DNA from 4 places in the Streptomyces sp. NBC_00386 genome. Region 3 is predicted to be linked to each of the others. Evidence: riboswitches for the same ligand, from Rfam matches in the RefSeq annotation. Region 3 holds a riboswitch; each other region holds the start of a gene.
The links. Region 3 has a riboswitch for cyclic di-AMP ahead of OG780_RS24890 (transglycosylase family protein). Riboswitches for the same ligand answer to the same signal wherever they lie in the genome.
Positions count from the first base shown of each region.

Region 1: linked by a shared signal. The riboswitch ahead of OG780_RS07070 (M23 family metallopeptidase) and the one ahead of OG780_RS24890 (transglycosylase family protein) in region 3 are both predicted to bind cyclic di-AMP.
Region 2: linked by a shared signal. The riboswitch ahead of OG780_RS17975 (transglycosylase SLT domain-containing protein) and the one ahead of OG780_RS24890 (transglycosylase family protein) in region 3 are both predicted to bind cyclic di-AMP.
Region 4: linked by a shared signal. The riboswitch ahead of OG780_RS11265 (M23 family metallopeptidase) and the one ahead of OG780_RS24890 (transglycosylase family protein) in region 3 are both predicted to bind cyclic di-AMP.

Region 1 covers NZ_CP107950.1:1,640,028-1,644,817, reverse strand. The annotation lists gene OG780_RS07085 (helix-turn-helix domain-containing protein) at 1-407, shown strand, start outside; gene OG780_RS07080 (DUF6126 family protein) at 434-550, shown strand; gene OG780_RS07075 (tyrosine-protein phosphatase) at 574-1,371, opposite strand; cyclic di-AMP (ydaO/yuaA leader) riboswitch at 2,013-2,174, shown strand; gene OG780_RS07070 (M23 family metallopeptidase) at 2,179-3,111, shown strand; gene OG780_RS07065 (SGNH/GDSL hydrolase family protein) at 3,382-4,167, shown strand; gene OG780_RS07060 (TetR/AcrR family transcriptional regulator) at 4,388-4,790, opposite strand, start outside.
Region 2 covers NZ_CP107950.1:4,112,242-4,117,031, reverse strand. The annotation lists gene OG780_RS17980 (HAD family hydrolase) at 1-756, shown strand, start outside; gene OG780_RS17975 (transglycosylase SLT domain-containing protein) at 955-1,716, opposite strand; cyclic di-AMP (ydaO/yuaA leader) riboswitch at 1,721-1,881, opposite strand; partial or broken gene OG780_RS17970 (CocE/NonD family hydrolase) at 2,323-4,297, opposite strand; gene OG780_RS17965 (polyprenyl synthetase family protein) at 4,643-4,790, shown strand, end outside.
Region 3 covers NZ_CP107950.1:5,641,364-5,646,153, reverse strand. The annotation lists gene OG780_RS24900 (FtsB family cell division protein) at 1-261, opposite strand, end outside; gene eno (phosphopyruvate hydratase) at 381-1,661, opposite strand; gene OG780_RS24890 (transglycosylase family protein) at 2,042-2,740, opposite strand; cyclic di-AMP (ydaO/yuaA leader) riboswitch at 2,745-2,937, opposite strand; gene OG780_RS24885 (transglycosylase family protein) at 3,121-4,008, opposite strand; gene OG780_RS24880 (cytochrome P450 family protein) at 4,308-4,790, opposite strand, start outside.
Region 4 covers NZ_CP107950.1:2,600,810-2,605,599, forward strand. The annotation lists gene OG780_RS11250 (bifunctional acetate--CoA ligase family protein/GNAT family N-acetyltransferase) at 1-462, opposite strand, end outside; gene OG780_RS11255 (HPr family phosphocarrier protein) at 638-919, shown strand; gene OG780_RS11260 (GntR family transcriptional regulator) at 1,147-1,839, opposite strand; gene OG780_RS11265 (M23 family metallopeptidase) at 2,036-2,803, opposite strand; cyclic di-AMP (ydaO/yuaA leader) riboswitch at 2,816-2,975, opposite strand; gene OG780_RS11270 (M16 family metallopeptidase) at 3,191-4,579, opposite strand; gene OG780_RS11275 (M16 family metallopeptidase) at 4,576-4,790, opposite strand, start outside.

The DNA of each region.
Region 1 (4,790 bases), 4.0 Mb from region 3:
TCGGCGAGGCGGTCCCCGACCGTGACGCGATCGTACGGGCCGCCGACATGGAACCGGCCCCGGCCGGGGGCTGGACCTACTGGCAGGCGGGCTCCGCGGGCCGCGGCATGCAGGCACTGCGCGTGCACGTCCCCTACGGTTCGCAGGGCGACATCGTGCGCGTCCACCCGGGCGAGGAGTGGCTGTACGTGCTCCGGGGGCGGCTCAGTCTGCGCCTCGGGGACACCGCGTACGTCCTCGCGCCGGGGGACAGCGCCCACTTCGACTCGCTGACCCCGCACCGCATCGCCGCCGTCGAGCGCGACGGAGCCGAGCTCCTCTTCGTACACACCCTGCTGCAGAGCCCCGTCGCCGCGCTGTGCCTCGGCCCGGCGACGGGCCACCCCACCTCGGGAGAGACGTCATGACCGAACCCACAGAACGCCGCCGCTCCATGGAGGACAGGTTCCCGCGCGCCCTGTGGGTGCGGCTGATCATCTATGTCGCCGTCGGCCACCTGTTCGCGGCCTTCATCTACCTGCTCTTCACGCTGGGTGCGCAGAACCAGTAGGGAGCCCGGTCCCGGCGGGCGGCTCAGTCCAGGAGCCGCCCGCGCAGGCGCTCCCGCAGCTCCGGCGTCAGTCCCAGGCCCTGCTCCAGATAGACCTCGACGCTGCCCCAGGTCTCCTCGATCGTCTCGAAGGCGGCTGTCAGGTACGCGGCGCGCGCGTCGAACAGCGGGCTGAGCAGTTCCATCACCTCGGGGGAGTAGGCACCGGCCGAGGAGCCGTTGCGGTGCACCTTGTAACGGCGGTGCGTGGCGTTCGACTCCAGGTAGTCGGCCACGATCGCCTCGCGCTCGACACCGAGGGCGAGCAGGGTGACCGCGACGGACAGCCCGGCACGGTCCTTGCCCGCCGCGCAGTGCATCAGCGCGGGCACGCTGTCGTCGGCCAGGGCGTGCAGCACCTGGGAGTGCTCGGCCGTGCGCTCCTTGATGATCGTGCGGTAGGAGTTGATCATCCGGTTCTCGCCCTTGCCGTCGCCGAGGATCGCGCGCAGCTGGTCGAGATCGCCGTCGCGGACCATCTTCCAGAACTCGCTGCCGTCCGCCGGGTCGCTCAGCGGGAGGTTCACGTTCCGCACGCCCGGCAGTTCGACGTCCGGGCCCTCCAGTCTCTGGTCCGCGGCATTACGGAAGTCGAAGATCGTGTGGAGACCCAGAGAGGCGAGGAACGCGGCGTCCTCCTCCGTGGCGTGGGCGAGGTGGCCGCTGCGGAACAGGTGCCCATAACGCACTCGCCGGCCGTCCGCGGTGGGCAGTCCGCCCACGTCGCGGAAGTTGCGCACTCCGCCGAGCTCGGGCTCGGTCGACGGGACCTGCTGCGTCACGGGGGCTCCTCCCATTCGGCCGCCGGCGTCGCCGTGCTGGACTCGGCGCCGCTCGTCGGCAGTTGTACCGGCTCGCGCTCCCGACGATACGACATGGGTTCCTCGGGCAATGAGTTGTCCACAGCCGATGCCTTCCGGACGGAACGCCCTGGAAGCGGCACATCGCGACATCTGATGTCGAATATGCATTCGATTCTTGTGATGGATCGGCCGCGCGCCTCTGGCCGCATCGGCCCCGTGGGGCAATTGACGCGATACGAGGCATTCGCGAGCGTCGTTTTGTGTGCCATTCCGAGCGGGGGTCCGGATGTGCCGGATATCCGTCCGTGCAGCATCTGTCTGTTCTGTCCGAATAAGCACCTTCATGGCAACTGGCCCTGGAATAGGGCATCCTGGGGCGAGTCGCGTGAGGAGCGTCATATTCGTGACGATGCGTTGCCGTCCTCATTACTCAACCTGCCTGGATTTTCAGGTGGGTTGAGAGGTCGGGAAGATCGTCACTCCACGGAGGGTGACGGCGGTTTCCGCATGGATCAAGAACGGCGAGCGCACAGAAACCGCACATAGTTGTCGACGCGCTCTCATGTCGCTTACGTTCTGCCTCAATCCGGACGGACGCCCAATCCTGCCGCCGCCCGGAATCCGCACACTCACCCGTACACGGCAGGAGCGGGGGACCCACAGGTTCCGCGCCTGATCCGGTTCTTTTCCGGAACAGGCTAGGGGTACAGCCGCGCAGCAGCGTGGCCGGGCATCTCCAGCCCGCACCCGACAGCTCACCCCGCAGGCGCCGGAGAGGAATTCGTCATGCCCGCGAAGGGTAAGCACCGCCGTCCCAAGTCCTTGCGTTTCACCCGCTCGATCGCCGTGGCCGGAACCGGTGGCGCCGCACTCGCGCTGCCCCTGATGGGAGCCACCGGCGCCCACGCCGCGACCCCGGCCACCGCCGTCGCGCACCATGTCGAGAAGGCCGCGACCGCCGCTCCCGCGAAGAAGGCCGCCAAGGCCGCCGGGACGAAGACGTACGCGGTGAGGTCCGGCGACTACCTCTCGAAGATCGCCGACGAGCAGAACGTCAGCGGCGGCTGGAAGAAGATCTACGCCGACAACCGCTCCTCCATCGGCGGCGACCCGTCGCTGATCCACCCGGGTCTGAAGCTGTCGCTCGGCAAGAAGGCCGCCGCCCACTCGGCCACGCACTCGGCCACCCGGACGACCACCTCGGCGAAGCCCGCTCAGGCGACCCCGGCCGCCGACCCGGCCCCCTCCGACACCGCTTCCACCACCCCTTCCACCACCCCTTCCACCACCCCTTCCACCGGCACTTCTTCCGGCTACACCCTGCCGGTCGCGAGCAGCTCCGTCGGCACGGGTTACAAGGTGGCGGGCAGCATGTGGTCCAGCGGTTACCACACGGGCGTGGACTTCGTGATCCCGACCGGCACCACGCTCAAGTCCATCGCCGCGGGCACGGTCGTCTCCGCGGGCTGGGGCGGCGCCTACGGCAACCAGGTCGTCATCCAGCACGCCGACGGCAAGTACTCCCAGTACGCCCACATGTCGTCGCTGTCCGTCTCGGCGGGGCAGACCGTGACCGAGGGGCAGCAGATAGGTCTCTCCGGCGCCACGGGCAACGTGACCGGACCGCACCTGCACTTCGAGATCCGCACCACGCCGGACTACGGCTCCGACATCGACCCGGTCGCGTACCTGCGCTCGCACGGTGTCGCCGTGGGCTGACCCCCCCGCCTCCTGCTCCTGACGGCAGGAAGATCTCCGAAGGCCGGACCCCACGATCCCCTGGGTCCGGCCTTCGGTGTGCCCGCGGCAACGGCCTCTGGGCGATCGCTGCTTCAACATCCTTGACGCGAGCCCTATTCCAGAGTTGACCAATGCTTGGCGAGTGGCTTATCTCACCGGCCGTCAACCCTTCCCTACGGTCGCGTAGCTCACATCAAAAGGTGAATCATGCTCCATGTGGCAGACGATTCGAAGAGTGACAACAGATCAGTGATCGGGTCGTACGTGGCGGTGGGGGACAGCTTCACCGAGGGCGTCGGCGACCCTGGGCCCGACGGAGCGTTCGTCGGCTGGGCGGACCGGTTCGCGGTACTTCTCGCGGACCGCAGGCCCGAAGGCGATTTCGGCTACACCAACCTCGCCGTGCGCGGCAAACTGCTCGACCAGATCGTCGAGTCCCAGCTCCAGAGGGCCAAGGAACTCGGCCCGGACCTGGTGTCGTTCTGCGCCGGCGGCAACGACATCATCCGCCCCGGCACCGACCCCGACGAGGTCGCGGAACGCTTCGAGCGCGCGATCATCGACCTCACCTCCGCCGTCGGCACCGTCATGGTGACCACCGGCTTCGACACGCGTGGCGTCCCCGTGCTCAAGCACCTGCGCGGCAAGATCGCCACCTACAACGGACATGTGCGTGCCATCGCGGACCGCTACGGCTGTCCCGTCCTCGACCTCTGGTCCCTGAAGACGATCCAGGACCGCCGGGCCTGGGACGGCGACCGGCTGCACCTCTCTCCCGAGGGGCACACCCGGGTGGCGCTCCGTGCCGGACAGGTACTCGGCCTGGAGGTCCCGGCCGACCCGGACCAGCCCTGGCCGCCCCTCCCGCCGCGCGGCACGCTGGAGATGCGCCGCGACAACATCCAGTGGGCGCGCGAGTACCTCGTCCCGTGGATCGGACGGCGGCTGCGCGGGGAGTCCTCGGGCGATCACGTCGCGGCCAAGGGCGCCCTCTCCCCGGACGACATCAAGATGCGCATCGAGTCGGTCGCCTGAGACGGCACCGGCCCGGTCGGCAGGGCCGGCCGGGCCGGTCGGGACCGGTACACCGGCGCCCGACCGGCCCGGCCCGGTCCCGTTGGCCGCGGCGCCCCGGGCGGGGTGCGGATCAGGAGTACCGGTCGCTCCCGGCGGGATCCGGGACGACCGCCCGCACGGCGGTCCACGCCGGGGAGTGGGCGAAGCGCGGTACGGGGCCGGGACCGGGGACCAGGCCCTAGCGGACCGCCGCCATCAACGCCTCGCGTTCCAGGCCAAGTTCGCGGGCGAGTGCCTCGTCCGCCCATTCCTGGGTCCGCGCCCGTGACACCGCTCCGGAGTACGCCGTCATCTGGACCGCCAGTCCGTCCAGCAGCGCCGTGAGCCTGAGGGCCGCGCTCGTGGGGTCCGGGCAGTGGAACTCGCCGGCGGCCACGCCCTCCGCGATCACCTCGGTCATCGCGGCCTTCCACTGCCGGTCGAGATCACGGGTGACCTCGCGCAGCGCGGGCTCCCGCAGGGCGACCGCCCAGCCCTCGATCCACAGGCGCCAGCCCTTGGCCTGCCCCGTCGGGGCGTACCAGCGCACGGCGGCCCGAAGGCGTCGCAGCGCCGTCGTACGGCGGCCGAGCAGCTTGCGC
Region 2 (4,790 bases), 1.5 Mb from region 3:
CTGCGCGGCGACGACACACTCTCCGACCGGTCACGCGCCGCGTTGGCGAAGGTGACCCGGGCGGGTGCCCGTCATCTCGTGGTCACGGGCCGACCCGCACCGCGTGTGCGACCGCTTCTCGACGAACTCGGCGGCGAGGGACTGGCGGTGTGCGGGCAGGGGGCGCAGCTGTACGACGCCGGCGCGGACCGCATGCTGTGGTCGGTGACCCTGGACAGGGAACTGGCGGAGACGGCGCTCGGCAAGATCGAGGCGGAGGTCGGGCTGCTGTACGCGGCGGTCGACCAGGACGGCGTGGACGGGCTGACGCTCATCGAGCCGGGCTATGTCATGCCGCATCCGACTCTGCCGGCGGTGCGGGTGCCGCGCCGGGACGACCTCTGGGCGGAGCCGATCAGCAAGGTGTTGCTCCGTCACCCCTCTTTGTCCGACGACGAGTTGGCGTCGGCGGCACGGGGAGTGGTCGGTTCGCTGGCGACGGTCACCATGTCCGGTCCCGGCACCGTCGAACTCCAGCCATGCGGGGTGACCAAGGCGACGGGCCTGGCTCTCGCCGCGGCGCACCTCGGGCTCACCCCGGACGCGACGCTCGCCTTCGGTGACATGCCCAATGACATCCCGATGTTCGACTGGGCGGCCCGAGGTGTGGCGATGGCCAACGCTCATCCGGAACTGAAGGCGGTGGCCGACGAAATCACCCTGTCGAACGAGGACGACGGGATCGCGGTCGTGCTGGAGCGCCTCTTCGGCTTCTAGCGGCGCCGACACGCCCGCCCGGCGCACCCACGAACGCACACCCGCCGACACATTCGGAGCGGACCCGCCGCCGCGCCCACGGACGCACACCGGCTGACGCGACCGCAACCCACCCGCCGACGCGACCGCAACGCACCCGCCGACGGGCCGGGAAGGCGCCGTCGGCGGGTGCGGATGAAGACGGGGTGCGGGGTGGGATCAGTAGGCGCCGTTGACGTTGTCGATGGAGCCGTACTTGTCGGCCGCGTAGTTGCAGGCCGCGGTGATGTTGGCGACCGGGTCGTAGATGTTCGACGACGTGCCGGCGACGTGGTACGCCTGGAACGTGGGGTCGATCACCTGGAGCAGGCCCTTGGAGGGGATGCCCGCGGCGGCGTTGGAGTCCCAGTTGTTGATGGCGTTGGGGTTGCCGGAGGACTCGCGTATCACGTTGCGGTGGATGCCGTCGTAGCTGCCCGGGATGCCCGCCTTGGCCATGACGTCCAGGGATTCCTTGATCCAGCCGTCGAGGTTGTTGGAGTACGTCTTGGCGGAGGCCTGGGTGACGGTGGTCGCCTTGGACTTGGCGACGGCGGTGGTCGCGTTCGCCGTGGTGCGGACGGTCGTCGACTTCAGCGTCTTCGTGCCCACGGTCAGCTTCAGGCCCGGACGGAGGTGGGCGGGGTTGTCACCGATGACCGCGCGGTTCGCCGCGTACAGCTTCTTCCAGCCGCCGCTCTTGGGGTACTTCTGCGCCACCTTGGAGAGCGTGTCGCCGGCGACCACCTTGTAGGTGACGAGCTGCACGTTGGGGACCACCGCGGTGTGGGCGGCCTGCGGGGCCTGCGCCGGGGTGGCGGCGCTGGCGCCGGTGGCGCTCACGAGCGGGAGGGCGAGGGCGATGCCGCCCGTTCCGGCGGCGATCATGCCCCGGGTGATGACGTTGGTCTTCTTGCGGCGGTGCTTGGCACGTACGGGCATGACGAAATGTCCTCTCCGACGCCTGCGAGGTGAGCTGTCGGGTTCGGGCGGGAGATGCCCGGCCGCGCTGTGGGCGCGGCTTCACCCCAAGCCGGTCCGGTGTGCCCGGATCGGCGGCTTACCTGTGGTTCCCCCGCTCCTGCCGTGCGTGGGTCGATGGGTTGCCGGGCGGCGGCAGGATTCGGCGATCCGCCCGGGGTCGACCAGAACGTATGCGAGAGCACATGTCCGAAACAAGATGAGATTTGACTGCGAAGATCGCTTTCTCCTGGTTAATGCGTGGGTAAAAAGTCCGATTGCGCCGGAATTGGATCCTCAACTTGCCTTTGGCAAACGGGTTGGGCCGGAGAGGGTGTGCGGCGGGGGTCCGGCTCGCCGGTGACCCAACTCACGAGACCAAAGAGCATCAAGGCGGCATGAAGGGTAATTCGGGCATTGCGCTTGCGGTGGAAGCCGCCGTTGAGCCCTTCGCGGGGTGCTGAGCGGCCCCTGGCGCGGCGGGAATTGTGGCGCGGGACACATCGAGGAGCGCGGCCGCCCGGCGGCGGGAGCGCCGCCCGGACGCGGTCCGAACCCGGGCCGGTGCGCGGTGAAGTGCGCCTCGCCTCACCGGTGTTCGGCACGAGAGTGTCCTGTCGCCGTCCGGCGCGCGGCGATATGCCAGGGCCCGCGCCGTGAGCGGGTGGCGCAGGCCCGGGCCTGGGGCGCGTGTGGATGCGTAGCGGTCCGGGGGAGTGAACTCCCGTGCCGGTGGGCCCAGTCGGCCGGCTGTGCGCGGGCGGACAGCGGGTCCGAGGTGTCGATCGTGTACGTCTCCCGGGCCTCCTCCGTGCATTCGAGGCCGTCGGGGTACACGCGGGTGCCGCCGCGCCCCGGGTCCACCTCGAGGCGCCAGGTCTCCGCGGCCACGTCGCGCAGGGCCAGACGCCGGGGGCGGGGCTCGTCCAGGGTGCCCGAGACGGTCGCGCCGAGGGGTGCGAACTGCTCCGGTTCCTCGAAGGCGACCGAGGCGTCCGACTCCGTTGCCCGTAACGGGAGTTCCAGGACGCTGCCGATCGGCTCCAGGGTGAAGCCCGCCTCCGAGCCCGGCTGGGGCCAGATCCAGGCCGGTACGCGGAGGAGAGGCCCAGCCGGATCCGGTGGCCCACCGGGAACGCGTGGCCGATGGCGTTCAGGTCGAACACCACGTTCTCCGTGGTGCCCGGTTCCCGGGGAACCGCCCGGTCGGGGCCCCGGCGCGCCGAGAGGTTCAGGGCGCCCCGGGTGGCGAGCGTGGACGCTCCGTCCGGGGCGACGTCGCACAGCCGGGCGATCACCTGGCTCCTGGGTGACGCGGACGTCAGCCGCAGATTGACCCGGGGGCGGCCCAGGACCCAGGTCTCCTCCGGCGCCTCGAACTCGAAGCAGGCCGAGCGGGTGTCCTCCTCCCGTTGGTCCGGCGGCAGGCCGGCGTCGTCGCCGGAAGGGAACAGCCGGCCCGCGTCGACCCCCGTGTGCTGCGGGGACCGGACCGGCAGCGGGGCGTCCTGGAGCGCGTACACGACCGGGGTCACCGAGGGTGAGGGCCAGGCCGGGTCACCCACCCGGCGGCCGGGGATCCGCGCGTACACCGTCGCCGGAGGGTGCGCGTCCATCACGTACGAGCGCAGAAGGGGGGACGGAGAGCGCGTCCGTCTCCTCGTCCCTGAGTCAGTGGTCCCACCGGCGCAGCGTCTCCTGGAGGAAGCCGATGGCCGGTCCAGGGGGCAGGCCCCGGTCCGGGTACTGGCGGGACCAGGGGCCGATGAGACCTCGTACGCGATCCGGCGGCAGGTTCCGCACCGGACGCAGCACGGTGTCGCGGTGCGGGTCGTGCCGGACGCCGACCGCGAGGACCGCGGCGCGGATGGCCCCGTACTCCTCGCGGAGGCTGCCGTGGCGCCAGTACGCGTCCCTGGTCCGGTGCGCCGGCCAGGTGTGCGCGGCGGGGCCGATCGCCCCCAGCCGTTTCTCCCACCTGCTCCGCCACATGCCCTCGCCCACGTGCGCGGGGTCCGGCGGGCGGGCGGCGAAGGCGAGCAGTCGGGCCGACCGGGCGTGCGTGTCGAGGGTGAGGACGGAACCTCCCGCATGGTGCACGTCGTTGTCATAGAGGTCGTCGGTCGAGCAGACCGTGACGATCACCTTGAGCGGCTCGGGCGCGCGGGCCGCGATCCGGAGGGAGTCGAAGCCGCCCCAAGCGATCCCGAACATGCCGACCCGGCCGGTGCACCAGGACTGGGCCGCCGGTCAGGAGGCCACCTCCACCCCGTCGTCCGGCTCGTTCCCCGTGTGTTCGTCCCCCGGCATCCCCTCCGAATTGCCGTGGCCGGGCACGTCCACGCGGACGGAGGCGTAGCCGTGCCCGGCGTACCAGGGATGGCACTGCTGGTCGCGCGGGGCTCCAGTCGGTCAGGCGGTACGGGAGGTGCTCCAGGAGCGCGGGTACGGGCTCCTCGGCCGGCGGCCGTCAGATCCGGGCGTACAGACGGGTGCCGTCCGAGAGAGGGATGAGGACGTCCTCGTGAGTGGTCTCGTAAGGGAAGGACGTACGGATGTGCATGAGCGTCACCCCAGAGGACGTAATGCCGGTCATTTCATCGGAAGTCATCGCAAGTCGGTTCACATCATCTGATCATGAACATACAGTCGGTGGTGGGGTGGTGCCCGTGAGCCGGGGTACCCGCCGTTGGGGCACGCAGGTGCTTCCCGTGTGCCTTCCGGGTGTACTCGCACCCACCACCTGGCGGAGCGAAGTGGACCGGGGGACGGTGGGCGCTCGTGGTGATCGAAACGTGACCGGATACGCTGACTTGAGTGATGGCAGCGACACATCGACAAACCGTGTCATCGACCAAATGATCGACCGAGTTCGCCATGTGATCGTCAGCAGACAGGAGAACCTCTCGTGACCGTCGTCGGGCCGTTCGGGCTGAGCGTGCGGGACCAGGCTCTCGAAGCCGATGTCCAGGCCGGATTGACGGCTGTCGAGGAGGGTTTGCTCGAAGCCACCAAGAGCGAGGTCCCGTTCATCACGGAAGCCGCCCAGCACCTCG
Region 3 (4,790 bases):
CTCGACCCGTTGCCGGGCCTGCTCCCGCTGCCGCTCCACGTCGCCGATCTGGGCGCGCTGGGAGACGTACTGCCGCATCGGGTAGGCGAGGGCGACGATCAGGGAGCACAGGACCATGGCGAGCAGCGCGGCCCGGCCGGTCAGCCGGGAGCGGCGCGCCTGCCGCTTGGTCTGGGAGCGGTAGACCCTGGCCGCCGTCTGCTCGCCGAGCAGCTTCAGCCTGGTCGAGGTGGAGAACCGGTCCCGGTCCTTCACGGCCATGAGTCCCGCCTCCCCAGTACCGGCCCGCCGTGCGGGCCCGTCACGTGCGTACGTCCCCGCACACGGTACGGGACCGGGTACGGGGACGTACGGAGGACGCTGCCTGAGCCGTGCGGGGCTCAGCCCTTGAAGCGCGGGAAGGCGCTGCGGCCGGCGTAGACCGCGGCGTCGTCGAGGATCTCCTCGATGCGCAGGAGCTGGTTGTACTTGGCGACACGGTCCGAGCGGGCCGGGGCGCCGGTCTTGATCTGACCGCAGTTCACGGCGACCGCGAGGTCGGCGATGGTGACGTCCTCGGTCTCGCCGGAGCGGTGGGACATCATGCACTTGAAGCCGTTGCGCTGGGCCAGCTCGACGGCGTCCAGGGTCTCGGTCAGCGAGCCGATCTGGTTGACCTTGACGAGCAGGGCGTTGGCGGAGCCCTCCTCGATGCCGCGGGCCAGGCGCTCCGGGTTGGTGACGAAGAGGTCGTCGCCGACGATCTGGACCTTGTCGCCCAGCTGGTCGGTGATGATCTTCCAGCCGTCCCAGTCGTCCTCGAACAGCGGGTCCTCGATGGAGACGAGCGGGTACGCCGCGACGAGCTCGGCGTAGTACTCGGTCATCTCGGCGGCGGAGCGCTCCTTGCCCTCGAAGGTGTAGACGCCGTCCTTGTAGAACTCGGAGGCGGCGACGTCGAGGGCGAGGGCGATCTGCTCGCCGGGGGTGTAGCCGGCCTCCTTGATGGCCTCGAGGATGAGGTCGAGGGCGGCGCGGTTCGACTCCAGGTTCGGGGCGAAGCCGCCCTCGTCGCCGAGGCCGGTGGACAGGCCCTTGGTCTTCAGCACCTTCTTGAGGGTGTGGTAGACCTCGGCGCCCCAGCGCAGGGCCTCGGAGAAGGACTCCGCGCCGATCGGGGCGATCATGAACTCCTGGATGTCCACGTTCGAGTCGGCGTGCGACCCGCCGTTCAGGATGTTCATCATCGGAACGGGCAGCAGGTGCGCGTTCGGGCCGCCCAGGTAGCGGAAGAGCGGCAGGTCGGACGCCTCGGAGGCGGCGTGCGCGACGGCGAGCGAGACGCCGAGGATGGCGTTGGCGCCGAGCGAGCCCTTGTTGTCGGTGGCGTCCAGGTCGAACATGGCCTGGTCGATCAGGCGCTGCTCGGTGGCGTCGTAGCCGACGAGCTCCGGGCCGATCTGCTCGATGACGGCGAGGACGGCCTTCTCGACACCCTTGCCGTGGTAGCGGTTGGGGTCACCGTCGCGAAGCTCGATGGCCTCGAAGGCTCCGGTGGAGGCGCCGGACGGAACGGCGGCACGACCCGTGCTGCCGTCGTCGAGGCCGACCTCGACCTCGACCGTGGGGTTGCCTCGGGAGTCCAGGATTTCCCGGGCTACGACGACGTCGATGGACGGCACGAGCATCTCCTTATTGGGATGTGACGCGGGTAAGCAGGACTTGGCAGCCCTGCGGGATGAGCCTAACCGGCTCACGGGGATCGGCCAGCCGATCGACCACCCCTTGAGCGGAACTGAGCGTACATATTGTTCCTGAACGGAACAAAAAAAGAAATGAAAAACCCCGCTCCGGCGCGTGCGGGGGAACACGCACCGGAGCGGGGAGCCCGTGGGGACGGGGACCCTCACCGGGCCTTTCCCAAAAAGGCCCGGTTCGGGAGGGGAGCTGTCGTCCGGCTCGGACGCGGGCCGGAATCCGGCCCGGAAGACACCCGCGCGCCGTCCGAGAGGTGGCCGCCCTCCGCCGAAGGCGACCACACGGCACCGGCGCGCCGCGGTACTCAGCGCAGGTGCAGCTGCTGGCCCGGGTAGATGAAGTCGGCGTCGGCGACGATGTCCTTGTTCAGCTTGAACAGCTTCTGCCAGCCGCCCTTGACGTGCTTCTTCTCGGCGATCGAGCTGAGGGTGTCGCCCTTGACGACCTTGTACTCGCCGTCGCCCTTCTTGACCTTCTTGCCGGTCGGGGTGGTGACGGTCTTCTGGACGGCGGGGCGCTCCGCGGAACGGGAGGCGGGCTGCTCCGTCGTACGGGTGGTGGTGCCCTGCGAGGCGCCCGACGAGGAGGAGCCGGAGGGGGTCGACGGGGTCGAGGTGTCACCGCCGTACGCGGCGCTCGACAGGCCCACGCCGCAGGTCGGCCAGGCACCCTTGCCCTGTCCGGCGAGGACCTTCTCGCCGATGGCGATCTGCTGCGACTTCGACGCCTGGTCGGCGGTCGAGGCGTAGGCGGTGCCGCCGTACGCGGCCCAGGTGGAGGACGAGAACTGGAGTCCGCCGTAGTAGCCGTTGCCGGTGTTGATCGACCAGTTGCCGCCGGCCTCGCACTGGGCGACGGCGTCCCACTCGGAGGCGGTGGCGGCGGAGGCGCTGCCGGCCGCCATCAGCGGAGCGGCGATGGCGACACCGGTGACACCGGCGAGCGTGGCGACGCGGGTGGCCTTGTTCGGGCGGCGGTGCTTGCCCTTGCTGGAGAACAGCATGGAGAGATCCCCTCACCGACGCCTGCGAGGTGAGCTGTCGGGTTCGGGCCGGTTGAGTTGCCCGGCCGCGCGCCTTCGGTCCCGTCTCCAGGACGTCCGACACGCGGCTTAACCCCAAGCCGTTCCGGGTGTCTCTCAACTCCCGGACGCGGCGCTTACCTTGGGTCCCCCGCTCCTGCCTACGGCGCATGACGCGACGACTGTTCCCGTACGGCCGCTGGCAGGATTCGGCGTTGCGACCGTCGGGGCCCGCTGTGGCGAGCAGTCACGACCGTAAGCAGTCGATCGGCGGAAATTCAAAGACGATCAGGGCTTCTGAGACCCATGTCTCACTTGCACCAAATGGGACATTCCCCAGCGAACCAGGACGTGAACTCCCGCTAGTTTTGCACCGTTTCGACAGTGTCCGCAATGCTCCGACCAGGTACGACGAGGCCGGGACCGCCGTCGGTCGCCGCCGCATCGGCGGTGGGCAGGTCGGCCCATCCGCCTTCGAGGCCCAGCTCGTCGGAAACCTTCCAGAGGTTGTCGATGACGTCCGCGACGTACGCGGTGTCGCTCGAGGCGCTCGCGGCATGCCGCCCGGCAGTGCTGTCGGCGCTGCCGCCGGTCGCGCTCTGCGCGGCGTCCCCGCCACGGTGCCGCCCGGTGCCGGTGCTCGGGGCGTCGGAGGGGCTCGAAGAAGCGTCCTTCTGCCCGGACTTGGCTGATTCGTCACCCTTGCCGGTCGCCGCGCCCGAGTCGTCGGAGCTCTGCGAGGCGCTGGGCTCCGCGGTGCTGCCGGTCGCGTCCGCGGAGTCACCCGAACCGGACGAAGCGGAAGAACCATCCGAAGGTGACGTACTGGGCGACGTCGCCAGGCCGGACGAAACGTACGAACCGGACTCGTCCTCGTCGTTCGAGGCATCGCCGGCCACGCCCGTGTCGACGCTGACGCCGGCCGCGTCCTTGCTGAGACCCGAGAGCGGCCCACAGGTCGGCCAGGCCGCGAGGCCCTTGTCGGCGAGCACCTTCTCGGCGACGGCTATCTGCTGCGAGCGGCTGGCCTGGTCGGCCCTCGGGGCGTAGTCGAGGCCGCCGTGCGCCTCCCAGTTCTCCTGGTCGAGCTGAAGGCCGCCGTAGTACCCGTTGCTCTGGTCGGCGCTCCACGCGCCACCGCTCTCGCACTGCGCCACCCGGTCCCAGGTGTTCCCGTCGGCCGCGCTCGCGCTCGCCGCGGCGAGCAGCGGGATGACGATCGCCGATCCGGTCACCCCTGCGGCGACCATGAGTGCCGGGGCCTGACGAGGGCGACGGTGACGGCCGTTCCCGGAGAGCATACGAAGGCCTTTCGAGTGACAGCAGGGAGTACCGCGGCCCCTGTGAACCAAGAAGCGCAGGCGCCGCGTTGATGGGTGAAGGTAGTCGCACTCGAACGCTGGTTACAAGTCGATGCAGTACAGATCACGCGAAGATCACAGATTTGATGGAGCATCATGTTCCGCTAGCCGCAAGGGCACTCTTTCCGGTATGCGGAAGAACCCCTTCGACGGGGATGCCGAAGGGTCACCGATGGACCGGTCCAGGCCTATTTGACCGGGGTGAACTCCACAGGAAGCGTGCGCAATCCACGCATAATGAGACCTCCACGCCAGCGCAAATCAGACGATTCTCCGGCGAGTTGGATGTCGGGCAGGCGGCCGAGGAGCGTACCGAGCGCGGTCTGCCCCTCCAGTCGGGCGAGCGGCGCGCCCAGGCAGTAGTGGATGCCGTGGCCGTAGCCCAAGTGCTGAAGGTCACGTCGCGCGAGATCCAGCGTGTCCGGCTGTTCGAAACGTTCGGGGTCACGGTCGGCGGCCGCGAGCACCACGAGCACGGGATCACCGGCCGCGATGTCCTGCCCGCCGATCCGCACGGCCTCGGTCGCGAACCGCCAGGTGGCCAGTTCCACGGGCCCGTCGTAGCGCAGGAGTTCCTCGACACCCGTCTCGAGCAGCCCGCTCTCCCCGGCCGCGAGGGAGGCCTGGAGACGCGCCCGCTGCCCGGGGTGGGTGAGCAGGGCGTGCATCCC
Region 4 (4,790 bases), 3.0 Mb from region 3:
GGCGGGCAGCACCTCGGCGGCGAAGCGGCGGATGTCGCGCTCGCGGGCCACCGCGGCGATGTGCTCGAGCATCGCGGAGGCGACACCGCGGCCCTGGTGGGCGTCCTGCACGAGGAAGGCGACCTCGGCCTCGTCGGCGGGCGCGGAGGCGGGCATGCCGTCCGCGTTGATCCGGTCGTAGCGCACGGTGGCGATGAACTCGCCGCCCACCGTGGCCGCGAGGCCCACGCGGTCCACGAAGTCGTGGTGGGTGAAGCGGTGGACGTCCTTGGCGGACAGCCGCGGATAGGGCGCGAAGAAGCGGTAGTACTTCGACTCGTCCGACACCTGCTCGTAGAAGCTGACCAGGCGTTCGGCGTCGTCGACGGTGATGGGCCTGATGCGTGCGGTGCCGCCGTCGCGCAGCACCACGTCGGCCTCCCAGTGGGCTGGGTACTCGTGCCGGTCCGCCGAGGTCTGCATGGGCCCCAGAGTACGGCTCGCGTACGACAACGGCGCGAGGCAGTCTGAGGGTGACGGGCGTCGGAGCGGGTCCTCGGCCGACACCGCGGCGGGTGAGGTCCGGGACCGTTCGGGCACGCCTCGCGATATGAAAGAATGGTCTAGACAACCTTGAACACCCGAAGGGCAGCATCACATGGCTGAGCGCCGCGTCAACGTCGGCTGGACCGAGGGCCTCCATGCCCGCCCCGCCTCCATCTTCGTCCGGGCCGCCACGGCTTCCGGCATCCCCGTGACGATCGCCAAGGCCGACGGGAACCCCGTCAACGCGGCCTCCATGCTCGCGGTCCTCGGCCTGGGCGCCCAGGGCGGCGAGGAGATCGTCCTCACGTCGGACTCCGAGGGCGCGGATGCCGCTCTCGACCGTCTGGCGAAGCTGGTCGCCGAGGGGCTCGACGAACTCCCCGAGACCGTCTGAGCCGCCCACGAGGCACGTGGACTCACACGGCCGAGCCGCGCTCCCCTTCGCCGGGTGGCGCGGCTCGGCCGTTTTTCCGTACCCTCGCTCGGAAATTCCCCACATGCCACGTACGACCTCGCGCCATGGCCGCGGGAATGGCGTGCGCCGAAATTCCGGACACACGCATAAAAGGGCATCAGAAATGAGCCCCTGCCGAATATCCCTCTTTGTATACGGCGCCCGTGTTAATGACGCGGGCCCGTCATGTTTACGGGATGTTGCGAACTTCTCACACGGTCCGGCCGGTCGCCGCCGGGAAATCGGAGCCGGTGCGCGGCCGTGGCGCGCTCGGTGTGCAGGGCCGTGATCGCGCGGGCCCGCTCACTGTCCCCGCGGGCGACCGCGTCCACGATGCCGCCGTGCTCCGCCCAGGATTCCGCGGGGTCGGCCGGCGCCTCCACCGAGTACATCCAGGCGATCTTGTGGCGCAGCTGGGCGAGCGTCGAGGTGAGCGCGGGGCTGCCGGACGCCTGCGCGAGCGTCTCGTGGAACCAGCCGCCCAACGAGCGCAGATCCTCGCTGTGGCCTCGCCTGGAGCGCTCCTGCCCCAGCCTGACCAGACCCCGCAGCACCTTCAGGTGGGCCTCCGTGCGCCGCTGCGCGGCCCTCGCGGCACCCAGCGGTTCCAGCAGCATGCGCATCTCCAGGAGGTCCGCGGCCTCCAGCTCGGAGGGCTCCGCGACACACGCGCCCGCGTGCCGGCGGGTGACCACGAACCCCTCGGCCTCCAGCGTGCGCAGGGCCTCGCGCACGGGGACGCGAGAGACGCCGTATCGGCGTGCGAGCAGTTCCTCGGTGAGGCGGCCGCCGCGCTCGTAGACACCCGCGACGATGTCGTCACGGATCGCCGTGCACACCGAGTGCGCCGGAATACGCATGACCGACCTCCGCTTTAATCCCCGTGAAACGCCGTCGATTGACGCTTGTTCAGTGACTCTATTGCAGGAAGCCTGAATTTCCGATGGCAGGCCTGAATCCATGGATATTTTTTGGACAGACGGCATCTGGAAACGACGATGCCCCGGCTCGGTGAGCCGGGGCATCGAAAGCGGCGAAGAAGCCGCGAAGCGGTCGTCAGACGTTGACGCCGTGCGAGCGCAGGTACGCGACCGGGTCCATGTCCGATCCGTACTCGGCGGTCGTACGGGCCTCGAAGTGAAGGTGGGGACCGGTGGTGTTGCCGGTGTCCCCCGAGAGAGCGATCTGCTGCCCCGGAGTGACCGTCTGCCCCACGGACACACCGATGGACGAGAGGTGGCCGTACATGGTGTACGTGCCGTCGTGCATCTTGATCACGACTTGATTGCCGTAGGCGCCGCCCCAGCCGGCCGTGACGACCGTGCCGGAGCCGACGGCGTGGACCGAGGTGCCGGACGCGGCGTGGAAGTCGACTCCGGTGTGGCTGCCGGAGGACCAGAGGCTGCTGCTGGCCTGGTAGCCGGTGGAGACGTACGAACCGGTGATCGGCATGACGAACGTGTTCAGACGCTTGCGCTCGGCCTCGCGGGCGGCGCGCTCCTTGGTCTCGCGCAGCTCCTGGGCCTGCTCCGCGGCCTGCTTGCGCGCGGTCTGCTCGGCCTGCTTGCGCGCGGCGGCCTCGTCGGCGGCGCGCAGCTGCGCGAAGGCCTGGGCGTCGATCTGGTCGGCGACCGTGTCGTTGAGGGTGACGGTCTGGGTCAGCCCGGTCTGCTCGACGGAGGTTTCCGCGGCGAACGCGGGGGCGGCCAGGGTTCCGATGACACCGGTGGTGGTGAGCGCCGCGACCCCGACGGCGGTCGTGGTGGTCGTGCTGTGCACGCGGCTCGTACGACGGTGCTTGCCGGTGCCACAGGTGAACGCCATGTAGGGGCTGATCCTTTCCTTCCCTCTCGCCTACCGGGTTAGCTGACGGGTTCGGAGCAGGAAGGTCTCCTACGGGCCCCCTCCGGAGAGGGCGTCCGATTCACCCCAGGGACTACGTGTGGGTCCCCGGCTCCCCTGACTCGCGTCATGGGGGACTCGGCGATGACTGTCCGGTGCCGCGGGCGCGGCGCACTGCGTGACGAACAGCCGCACTGACGCTAAGCGGGGCAACTTTCGAACAACAAACGGATCACGATTTTTGTAACGTATCCCACAGGGCAGAAGGGTGACCGTCATACGAATACGGACATCTTGGGAACGGCTTCCGGAAAAGGGAGGGCCCTGACGGCTCTTCAGCCGTCAGGGCCCTCCCGCGTCGCACGGGTTCTACTCGGCGGCCACCACGGTGACTTCACCGATTCCGAGGGCCCTGACCGGCTCCGCGATCTGCGCCGCGTCGCCCACCAGGACGGTCACCAGACGGTCCGTCGGGAAGGCGCTCACGGCCGCCGCGGTGGCCTCCACGGTGCCGGTGGCGGCCAGTTGCCGGTAGAGCGTCGCCTGATAGTCGTCCGGCAGGTGCTGCTCGACCTGGTCCGCGAGCGTGCTCGCGACCGCCGCGGCCGTCTCGAACTTGAGGGGCGCGACACCCACCAGGTTCTGCACGGCGACGTCGCGCTCCGCGTCGGTCAGACCCTCGGCCGCGAGGGTGCGCAGCACCGTCCACAGGTCGTCGAGCGCAGGACCGGTGTTGGGGGTGTCGACCGAGCCGCTGATGGCGAGCATCGCGGCTCCCGTGCCGTCCGGCGCGGAGCGCAGGACCTGTCCGAACGCCCGCACGCCGTAGGTGTAGCCCTTCTCCTCGCGCAGGACGCGGTCCAGGCGCGAGGTGAGGGTGCCGCCGAGGCAGTAGGTGCCGAGGACCTGCGCGGGCCACACGCGGTCGTGCCGGTCGGCGCCGACCCGGCCGATGAGCAGCTGCGTCTGGACGGCGCCGGGGCGGTCGACGATGATCACGCGGCCGGTGTCGTCGGCGCTCACCGGCGGCACGGGGCGCGGCTGGGCGGCCGAGCCGGTCCAGGAGCCGAGCGTGTCGGCGAGCAGTTCGTCGAGATCGACATCGGTCAGGTCACCGACGACGACGGCAGTGGCCGTGACGGGGCGCACGTGCCTCTCGTAGAACGCGCGAACGGCCGACGAGTCGATGTTCTGGACGGTCTCCTCGGTGCCCTGCCGCGGGCGCGCCATGCGCGCGCTCGCCGGGAACAGCTCCTTGGAGAGCTCTTTGGCGGCACGGCGGGCGGGATTGGCCGTCTCGTGCGGGATCTCGTCCAGCCGGTTGGTCACCAGCCGCTCGACCTCGCTGTCCGCGAACGCGGGGGCCCGCAGGGCGTCGGCGAGCAGGCCGAGGGCCTTGGCCAGGCGCGAGACGGGCACTTCGAGGGACAGGCGCACACCGGGGTGGTCGGCGTGCGCGTCGAGCGTGGCGCCGCAGCGCTCCAGTTCGGCGGCGAAGTCCTCGGCCGAGTGCTTGTCGGTGCCCTCGGAGAAGGCGCGCGCCATGATCGTGGCGATGCCGTCCAGGCCCGCCGGCTCGGCGTCCAGCGGCGCGTCGAGGTTCACCTCGACGGCCACGACCTGCTGGCCGGGGCGATGGCAGCGCAGCACGGTCAGACCGTTGTCCAGGGTGCCCCGCTCGGGGGCGGGAAACGCCCACGGCTTCGGCTGGCCGGCCTGGGGCTGCGGGTGGAAGTCCATGGTGGCGAGCTCGGTCACTTCGCCGCCTCCTCGTCGGTCTCGTCGGCGGAGTCAGCCGCGTCGGCTGCTTCGGCGGTGGTCGGCTCGTAGACGAGCACCGCGCGGTTGTCGGGGCGCAGGCGGGCCTTGGCGGCCTCCCGGACCTCCTCCGCCGTGACGTCGAGGACGCGCTGCACGGCGGTCAGGGCGAGCTGCGGGTCCCCGAACAGGACGGCGTACCGGCACAGTT